One region of the Streptomyces sp. NPDC058632 genome, then DNA from elsewhere that is predicted to be linked to it. Evidence: riboswitches for the same ligand, from Rfam matches in the RefSeq annotation. Region 1 holds a riboswitch; each other region holds the start of a gene.

What was found. Region 1 has a riboswitch for thiamine pyrophosphate ahead of thiO (glycine oxidase ThiO). Riboswitches for the same ligand answer to the same signal wherever they lie in the genome.
Region 2: another riboswitch for thiamine pyrophosphate. It lies ahead of thiC (phosphomethylpyrimidine synthase ThiC); the one in region 1 lies ahead of thiO (glycine oxidase ThiO).
Region 3: another riboswitch for thiamine pyrophosphate. It lies ahead of ACFWVE_RS05445 (thiamine ABC transporter substrate binding subunit); the one in region 1 lies ahead of thiO (glycine oxidase ThiO).

What each region holds. Positions count from the first base shown of each region.
Region 1 covers NZ_JBHXQZ010000046.1:9,965-13,232, forward strand. The annotation lists gene ACFWVE_RS18895 (NAD(P)/FAD-dependent oxidoreductase) at 1-1,008, opposite strand, end outside; gene ACFWVE_RS18900 (hypothetical protein) at 1,063-1,407, opposite strand; TPP riboswitch at 1,467-1,578, shown strand; gene thiO (glycine oxidase ThiO) at 1,576-2,799, shown strand; gene thiS (sulfur carrier protein ThiS) at 2,796-3,038, shown strand; gene ACFWVE_RS18915 (thiazole synthase) at 3,041-3,268, shown strand, end outside.
Region 2 covers NZ_JBHXQZ010000058.1:17,544-20,811, reverse strand. The annotation lists gene ACFWVE_RS21890 (YibE/F family protein) at 1-1,292, opposite strand, end outside; TPP riboswitch at 1,566-1,756, shown strand; gene thiC (phosphomethylpyrimidine synthase ThiC) at 1,749-3,268, shown strand, end outside.
Region 3 covers NZ_JBHXQZ010000008.1:59,161-62,428, reverse strand. The annotation lists gene ACFWVE_RS05450 (ABC transporter permease) at 1-126, opposite strand, end outside; gene ACFWVE_RS05445 (thiamine ABC transporter substrate binding subunit) at 204-1,307, opposite strand; TPP riboswitch at 1,390-1,495, opposite strand; gene rlmN (23S rRNA (adenine(2503)-C(2))-methyltransferase RlmN) at 1,544-2,674, opposite strand; gene ACFWVE_RS05435 (phosphatidate cytidylyltransferase) at 2,955-3,268, opposite strand, start outside.

The DNA.
Region 1 (3,268 bases):
GCGTCCGAACTGCTCGGACCAGAAGTACGGCACCGGGTCGTACACCGCCGGGGGCTCACCGGTGGCCGCCCCGGCGATGTTCGCCGCGACCGTGCGCGGGCCCTGGAGGGCGTTGTCCCAGTGGTGCACCAGCAGGCGTTCGCCGTACCGCTCCGAGGGGAAGGACGCGCAGTCGCCGACCGCGTACACGTCCGGCACTGAGGTCGTCAGGCGGGCGTCGGCGACCACCTCGCCGTACCGGCCCAGCTCGATACCGGAGCCGGCCAGCCAGGCGGTTGCGGGGCGGGCACCGATCCCGACGACGACGGCGTCCGCGGCCAGCCGCGAGCCGTCGTCCAGCACCACCGCGCCCGGCTCGACGCGCTCCACGCGCGCGTGCGTCCGCAGCTCCACTCCCGCGTCGCCGTACCAGGAGGTCATCGGGGCGGCCACCTCGGCGGGCAGCGCCTCGGCCAGCGGGCGGGCGGCGGCCTCCACGACGGTGACCGCGCAGCCCGCCTCGCGCGCCGCCGTGGCGAACTCGGCGCCGATCCAGCCGGCGCCGACGACCACCACGTCCTGCCGGCGCGCGAGCACCGGCCGCAGCCGTTCGGCGTCGTCCAGGGTGCGCAGCAGGTGGACGCCGGGGACCCCTTCGGTGCCCGGCAGCCGGACCGGTTCGGCGCCGGTCGCGACGACCAGGACGTCGTAGGGGACCGGCCCTGCCTCCGTGTCCAGCTCGTGGTCGGCGGGGCGCAGCCCGAACACCTCGCAGCCGAGCCGCAGTTCGATGCCGAGTGCCTCGAAGTCGACGTCGAGGGCGGAGTCCTCCGCCGTCCCGAGCAGGACGGCCTTGGACAACGGCGGTCTGTCGTACGGCTGGTGGGGCTCGGCGCCGATGAGGGTCACGGCGCCGGTGAAGCCCTGCTCGCGGAGGGCGACGGCGGTCTGCACACCGGCCATGCCGGCTCCCGTCACCACCACGCGCCGCGGCCCGGACGACCCTCGTTCCTGCGTCTGCTCGCTCACCTGATCACCATAGACACCCGTCCCGTGGCCGGTCGGTCCCAGGGTCCGGTCCGGTCAGGGGGTCGTGAGCTGCTCCACCACGCTGGTGCCGCTGCCCGGCTGCGACTCCCACTCCCAGGTCTCCTCCAGCCGCACCCTCCCGTCGGGCAGTTCCACGACCGTCGACGCGCAGTGTCCGCTCGAGGTGGTGCCGTCCCGCCCCAGCTGCACGTACCGGAAGTCCAGCCGGTCCCCTTCCCTGGTGCCCACCAGGTGCCCGCGGACGACGTCACCGCCCGCGTACTCGGCCCAGATCCGGCCGTCCCGCTCGTGGTAGACGAACCGGGTGCGGGCACCGACCTGCCCCGGCGCCTGGTCGGCGACCGGGGAGAGGACTAGGCCGTCGAGCGAACCGGCCATGTGAAGGCTCCCTACGCGTTCGTTGTTCCGGCATTGTTCGAGGGCTAGGCTGGCCACCGTAGAACACGCGCGGGAGTCCGGACGCACCGGGCTGAGAGGGAGGCTGGCGGCCTCCGACCGTATGAACCTGATCCGGGTCATGCCGGCGAAGGGAGGGGCTGGACGCCCATGTCGCCCACGCACACCTCAGGTGCCTCGGGTACCCCGGACGCCCCGGGCACCCCGCACGCCCCGGGACGTTCTCCGGACGTCCTCGTCGTCGGGGGCGGGATCATCGGCCTGGTCACGGCCTGGCGGGCCGCACAGCGCGGGCTGGCCACGACCGTGCTGGACCCCGAACCGGGCGCCGGTGCCGCCCGGGTGGCCGCCGGGATGCTGGCCGCCGTCACGGAACTGCACTACGGCGAGCAGACCCTGCTCGGTCTGAATCTCGCCTCCGCGCGCCGCTACCCCGACTTCGCCGCCGAGCTCACCGAGGCCACCGGCCACGACCTCGGCTACCGCCGCTGCGGCACACTCGCGGTCGCACTGGACGCCGACGACCGCGCCCATCTGCGCGAACTGCACGTCCTGCAGCAGCAGTCGGGGCTCGACTCGCAGTGGCTGTCCGGGCGGGACTGCCGGCGCCTGGAACCGATGCTCGCCCCGGGGGTGCGCGGCGGGCTGCGGGTGGACGGCGACCACCAGATCGACCCCCGGCGCCTGGCGGCCGCGCTGGTGACTGCCTGCGAGCGGGCGGGCGTGGTCCTGCACCGCGCGTGGGCCGAGCGGCTCACCGTCAGCGGGGAGCGGGCCACGGGCGTGGTCACCGCCGACGGCACCGCTCTGGGCGCCGGACAGGTGGTGCTCGCCGGGGGCAGCCTGAGCGGGCGGCTCGCGGGGATCCCGGCGGAGGTACGGCCTCCGGTACGTCCCGTGAAGGGGCAGGTGGTCCGGCTGGCGATGCCGGACCGGTTCGGTCCGCTCCTGAGCCGGACGGTACGCGCGGTGGTGCGCGGCAGCCATGTGTACCTGGTGCCGCGCGAGAACGGCGAGCTGGTGATCGGGGCGACCAGCGAGGAACAGGGCTGGGACACGACCGTCACCGCGGGCGGGGTGTACGAACTGCTGCGCGACGCCCACGAACTCGTCCCCGGGATCACCGAACTGCCGTTCACCGAGACCCGGGCCGGGCTGCGCCCCGGCTCCCCGGACAACGCGCCGCTGCTCGGTCCGTCCGCGCTGGCGGGGCTGGTCCTCGCGACCGGGCACCACCGCAACGGCGTGCTGCTCACGCCGGTCACCGGCGACGCCCTGGCCGAGGTTCTGACCACCGGTGAACTCCCGGCCGAGGCCCGCCCCTTCACTCCCCGGCGGTTCACCGCCGCCGCACTCACGGAGCAGCCCGCATGAACGATCCGGCGAAGGTCCCGGCCGGCCGGACCGGCACCGTCTCCGTCTGCGTCAACGGGGAGCCGCGCGAGGTGGCTCCGGGTACGGCGCTCGACGCGCTGGTCGCCACCCTGACCTCTGCTCCCTCCGGGGTGGCCGCCGCCCTCAACGAGACCGTCGTCCCGCGTGCGCAGTGGCCGCTCACGTCCCTCTCCGAGGGGGACCGGGTGGAAGTCCTGACCGCCGTCCAAGGAGGCTGACCATGGCCGACGATCCGTTCGTTCTCGGCGGTACGTCCCTCACGTCCCGGCTGATCATGGGGACCGGCGGTGCGCCCAGCCTCGAGGTGCTGGAGCGGGCGCTGGTGGCGTCCGGGACGGAGCTGACGACCGTCGCGATGCGTCGGGTGAACGCCTCGGTGCACGGCTCGGTCCTGTCGGTGCTGGACCGGCTGGGCATCCGGGTGCTGCCGAACACGGCGGGCTGCTAC
Region 2 (3,268 bases), on a different contig from region 1:
AGCAAGGGCAGCGCGGCGCCCGCGTAGGCGAGGACCAGGGTGTTGACGACGGACGCGATGTGGTCGCGGCCGATGCGGATGCCCGCGCGATACAGTCCGCGCCGGCCCATCGACGGGTTGGCCTCGTGCAGTTCCCAGACGGCCGACGTCTGCGTGACCGTCACGTCGTCGAGCACACCGAGTGATCCGATGATGATGCCGGCCAGCAGCAGACCGCTCATGTCGATGTCGGGGTAGAGGCCGTGGATCAGCCCGGTGTTGTCGTCGGTGTCGCCGGTCAGCGCTGCCCAGCTGATGAAGACCGAGCCCAGAATGCCGATCAGCAGCAGCGAGATCAGGGTGCCGAGCACCGCCACGGAGGTGCGTGCCGACAGTCCGTGGCAGAGATACAGGGCTTGCAGCATGATGGCGCTCGCCCCCACCACCGCCACGGCCAAGGGGTTCGATCCCTGCAGGATCGCGGGCAGGATGAAGAAGTTCAGCACCAGGAAGCTGACCGCCAGTGCGACCAGTGCCATCACACCGCGCAGCCGTCCGACGACCACGACGGCGACCGCGAAGATACCGGCGAGCAGGGCCAGCGGCACGCGCCGGTTCACATCGGCGACCGAGTACTGGAGATCCCTCGGAGCGGAGGGCTCGTAGGCGACCACGACCTCCTGGCCTTCGCTCAGCTGCCGTGACTGGTCCGGCTGCACGATCTCGGTGAAGGTGCGGCCCACATCGTCGCCGGTGTCGACCCTGATCGTCGCCTTCTTGCACGTGCCGTCCGCCTGCTGCTGCGCGGAGGATCCCTCGGCCGTCGAGGTGTCGCCGGTCGGGACGCCTCCGGACGCGTTGACGGACGAACAGCTCACCTCGTCCACCTTGGTGACCGTGGCCTGCTGCGTCTGCCGGTCGAAGCCGACACCGGTGCGTTCGTGGCCGGGTGCGCCACCCGGCCACAGCACCGCGAGACCGATCAGCACCGCAGCGCCGAACGGGATGAGGACCGCCGCGATGACCTTGCGCAGGTGCTTCGAGACAGGGGCGGCCGGGCCGTGGCTGTGACTGTGCCCGTGGCCGTTCCCGCCATCGGAGCCCGGACTGTGCTGGTGCCCGCCGTCGCCTGGAGGCGGACCGCCGTGTCCACCGCCCGAGTTCGGTCCGTCACCGGAGTTCGGGCCACGCCCGCGGCCCCCGCCACCGGGGTCCGGTCTGTGGTCATGACCCGGACCGTGATCCTGGCCGCGGGCTCGGCCTTGCCCTCCCCGGCCCTGCCTCGGCCCGTGAGCCGGGACCCGGCCGGGCAGGTGGCTCTGTGCCGCAGGTGCCTCGCCGGGATCGTGTCCATGCCCGAACCAGCCTCCGGAGCCGGGACCGTCTCCCTGGTCCTCCCCACGGTTCAGGCCGTTGTCGGGCGCGGGCCCTCTGCCACGGTCGCCGCCGGTTCGGGCGCCGGAGCCGCGGGGTGGTTCGGGCGGCGGGTACGGGGGAGGCTGCGTCGAGGTCACCGCCCGATCATCGCAAGAACAACGAGGGCCCTCTGTTCACCGCGCCAGAATTCCCGCTAGCGTGGAGGCACCTTTTGTACACGCGGGAGCTCGGAGCACCGGGCTGAGAGGGCGCTGACCTCTGTCCCAGCGACGTTTCACATGAAACATCACCGTTGTCCGAGTGATGTTTCACACGGAACGCCGACGGACGGAAGCCGCTGCGTCGACCGCTGAACCTGTTACCGGGTAATGCCGGCGTAGGGAGTAGGTCTCATGACCAACAAGGACGCACGCACGCCTGCCTCCACCCAGGATCCGACGGAAGCGTCGGTGCGGGAGGAGGACGGGAAGTCCATCGGCTGGCACAAGGTGTATGTCGAGGGCACACGCCCCGACCTGCGGGTGCCGGTCCGTCAGGTGCACCTCACCAACGGGCAGTCGGTCACGCTGTACGACACATCGGGCCCGTACACCGACCCCCTGGTCGACACCGATGTGCGCAGAGGGCTGGCGCCGCTGCGGGAGAACTGGGTCATCGCGCGCGGTGACACCGAGGAATACGCGGGTCGTCCGGTCCGCCCCGAGGACGACGGGATCAAGCACACCTCGCCACGCGGTGGACTGCGCAATCTCGACGCGGTGTTCCCCGGCCGGCCACGTCAGCCGCGCCGGGGCCGCGCGGGCGGGGCGGTCACACAGTTGGCGTACGCACGCCGCGGCGAGATCACGCCCGAGATGGAGTACGTGGCCATCCGGGAGAACGTGTCGCCGGAGGTCGTGCGTGAGGAGATCGCGGCAGGCCGCGCGGTGCTGCCTGCCAATGTCAACCATCCGGAGATCGAGCCGATGATCATCGGCAAACGGTTTCTGGTGAAAGTCAACGCCAACATCGGCAACTCCGCGGTGACCTCCTCCATCGAGGAGGAGGTGGAGAAGATGACCTGGGCGACCCGGTGGGGTGCCGACACGGTCATGGACCTGTCCACCGGCCGCAACATCCACACCACCCGGGAGTGGGTGCTGCGCAACTCCCCCGTCCCCATCGGGACAGTGCCGCTCTACCAGGCACTGGAGAAGGTCGACGGCAGGGCCGAGGAGCTGACCTGGGAGATCTACAAGGACACGGTCGTCGAACAGGCCGAACAGGGCGTGGACTACATGACGGTCCACGCGGGCGTACGGCTGGCGTATGTGCCGCTCACCGCCCACCGCAAGACGGGCATCGTCTCGCGCGGCGGCTCGATCATGGCGGCATGGTGCCTGGCGCACCACAAGGAGTCGTTCCTGTACGAGAACTTCGAGGAACTCTGCGAGATCCTCGCGGCGTACGACGTCACCTACTCGCTCGGCGACGGTCTGCGGCCGGGCTCGATCGCCGACGCCAACGACGAGGCCCAGTTCGCGGAGTTGCGCACGCTCGGGGAACTCAACCGGGTCGCCAGGCATTTGAATGTGCAGACCATGATCGAGGGCCCGGGACATGTCCCGATGCACAAGATCAAGGAGAACATCGAACTCCAGCAGGAGATCTGCGATGAAGCCCCGTTCTATACGCTCGGCCCGCTGACGACGGACGTCGCGCCCGCGTACGACCACATCACCTCCGGTATCGGTGCGGCGATGATCGCCTGGTGGGGTACGGCGATGCTCTGCTACGTCACGCCCAAGGAGCACCTGGGCCTGCCCGACCGTGACGACGTCAAGACCGGTGTCATCACCTACAAGATCGCCGCCCATGCCGCCGACCTCGCCAAGGGGCATCCGGGGGCGCAGGAGTGGGACGACGCCCTGTC
Region 3 (3,268 bases), on a different contig from region 1:
GGACTGCGCCAGCACCTCCCCGATCCGCCCGAGCTGCCAGACCCCGTCGGCCCTCAGGCCGCGTGCGACGATCGCGGCGACGGGGTGGGCGAAGAAGACGGCGAAGAACGCGACGGGCAAGACCATCAGGGCGAGCCGGGCCGCGGCCCCGCGCCGCCGCGCCGCGGCCCGGCTCACTTCGGGACGGCTCACTTCAGGACGGCTCACTTCAGGACGAGCGAGGTCCACGACTTGATCCACTGGTCACGGTGGTCGGCGATCTTCGCCGGGTCCATGGTCTCGGGGTTCTCGGCCTGCGGTCCGAACTCCACGAACTCCTCGGGCACCTGGGCGGCCTCCCGCACCGGGTAGACGAACATGTTGAGCGGCATGTCGTCCTGGAACGGCTTGCTGATCAGGAAGTCGAGCAGCGCCTTGCCGCCCTCGGGGTTCTGCGCGTTGCTCAGCAGCCCCGCGTACTCCACCTGGCGGAAGCAGGTGCCGTCGGCGACACCGGTGGGCGCGGTCCTCGGCTTCGGGTCGGCGTAGATCACCTCGGCGGGCGGCGAGGAGGCGTAGGACACCACCAGCGGCCGGTCGCCCCCCGCCTGCTTGCCGCCGGCCGAGCCGGAGAACTCCTCGTTGTAGGCCTGCTCCCAGCCGTCGACCACCTTCACGCCATTGGCCTTGAGCTTCTTCCAGTAGTCCTGCCAGTTCTCGTCGCCGTACTTGGCGGCGGTGCCGAGGACGAAGCCGAGGCCGGGCGAGGAGGTGGAGGCGTTCGACGTGACGAGCAGGTCCTTGTACGCGGGCTCGGCCAGGTCGTCGAAGGTCCGCGGCGGGGCCAGGTCGCGCTCCTCGAACCATGCCTTGTCGTAGTTGACGCAGACGTCACCGGTGTCGACGGGGGTGACCCGGTGCTTGTCCTCGTCGGCGCGGTACTCGGGAAGGACGAGGTCGGAGCCCTTCGCCTCGTACGGCTGGAACAGCCCGTTGTCGAGGGCGCGGGACAGCAGGGTGTTGTCGACGCCGAAGAAGACGTCGCCCTGGGGGTTGTCCTTGGTCAGGATCGCCTTGTTGACGGCCTGCCCGGCGTCGCCGTCCTCCAGGACCTTCAGCCGGTAGCCGGTCTGCTTCTCGAAGGCCGCGACGACGTCCTCGGACGCGGCCCACGAGTTGTGGCTGACGAGCGTGACGGTCTTCGAACCGCCGCCGCTTCGGCCGTCGCCGCCGGAGCCGTCCGACCCGTCGGACGAGGAACCACAGGCGGACAGTGTGACCAGACCCAGCCCTACGGCCAGGCTCGTGACCTTCTTGGTGATGTTCACCGGTATTTCCTCCTGGGGGTGACCAGGAAGAGACGCGGCCCTGCCCGGGACCCCTGCGGGTGTCCCGGGCAGGGCGCAACAGCTCGAGTGATGACCGATCTCCCTACCCAGAATGACCTGGGCGAGGTTCGGAGGGTCTGCGGCCGATGCCGCACTCTCAGCGCTGTGGCGCTCCCCTGTCGGAATATGAACGTGTGATGGCCCGGTATGCAGTTGTTGTTCCTGTGCCGGTCAGGTTACCGCTCGCTCGCGGCGAGCTGACCGCAGGCCCCGTCGATCTCCTGTCCACGGGTGTCCCGGATCGTCACCGGCACACCGTGCGAGGCGATCGCGTCCACGAACGCCTTCTCGTCCTCGGGCCGCGAGGCGGTCCACTTGGAGCCGGGCGTCGGGTTGAGCGGGATGAGGTTGACGTGCACGGGCTTGCCCTTCAGCAGCCGCCCGAGCCGGTCACCGCGCCACGCCTGGTCGTTGATGTCCCGGATCAGCGCGTACTCGATGGACAGCCGCCGCCCGGACCTGGCCGCGTACTCGAACCCGGAGTCCAGGACCTCGCGCACCTTCCACCGCGTGTTCACGGGGACGAGGGTGTCGCGCAGTTCGTCGTCGGGCGCGTGCAGGGAGATGGCGAGGCGGCACTTGAAGCCCTCGTCGGAGAACCGGTTGATCGCCGGCACGAGCCCGACCGTCGACACGGTGATCCCGCGCTGGGACAGCCCGAGACCGTCCGGCTCGGGGTCGGTCAGGCGGCGGATGGCGCCGACGACCCGGTTGTAGTTGGCGAGCGGCTCGCCCATCCCCATGAAGACGATGTTGCTCAGCCGCGCCGGCCCACCGGGGACCTCCCCGTCCCGCAGCGACCGCATCCCGTCCACGATCTGGTGCACGATCTCCGCGGTGGACAGGTTCCGGTCGAGACCGGCCTGCCCGGTCGCGCAGAACGGGCAGTTCATGCCGCAGCCCGCCTGCGAGCTGATGCACATCGTCACCCTGTCCGGGTAGCGCATGAGCACCGACTCGACGAGCGTCCCGTCGAACAGCTTCCACAGCGTCTTGCGGGTGGTGCCCTGGTCGGTGGACAGATGCCGGACCACCGACATCAGCTCCGGAAGCAGCACCTCCTGCAGCTTGGACCGGGAACCGGCGGGAATGTCGGTCCACTGCTCCGGGTCGTGCGCGTACCGCGCGAAGTAGTGCTGCGAGAGCTGCTTCGCCCGGAACGGCTTCTCACCGGCCGCTGCGACCGCCTCCTTGCGCTCGGCGGGCGTGAGGTCGGCAAGGTGCCGCGGCGGCTTCTTCGCTCCGCGGGGGGCGACGAAGGCGAGCTCACCGGGAGCAGGACGGGCCACGGTCGGGCAACTCCTCATGACGACGGGTCCTACGGCACCCCCGTATCGGCGGGGAGGGCTCAGGTCTCCTGGCTCCGGCATGGCCGTACCGTCGGGACACCCCCGCATCGGCGGGGGAATGTGAAAAGGGCCCGCAGCCAGTGCCGCAGGCCCTTCCAGCGTACCTGATGACCGTCAACCCGAGCCGACGAAGATCACCAACAGCAACCACACCACCGGCGCCGTCGGCAGCAGCGAGTCCAGCCGGTCCATACCGTACCCACGTGCGGCTACCGCCGCGCGGCACCGTGGCCTTCCCTCACCCCGAGCCGACGAACACCACCAACAGCAACCACACCACCGGCGCCGTCGGCAGCAGCGAGTCCAGCCGGTCCATGATGCCGCCGTGCCCCGGGAGCAGTGTGCCCATGTCCTTGATGCCGAGGTCCCGCTTGATCATGGATTCACCCAGGTCGCCGAGGGTGGCGCTGACCGAGACCGCGAGGCCGAGCAGCAGCCCCTGCCACCAGGTGCCGCCTTCGATCAGGAACTGCATGCACAGTGCGCCCGCCACCATGGCGAACCCGACCGCGCCCAGCAGGCCCTCGCGGGTCTTGCCGGGGCTGATGCGCG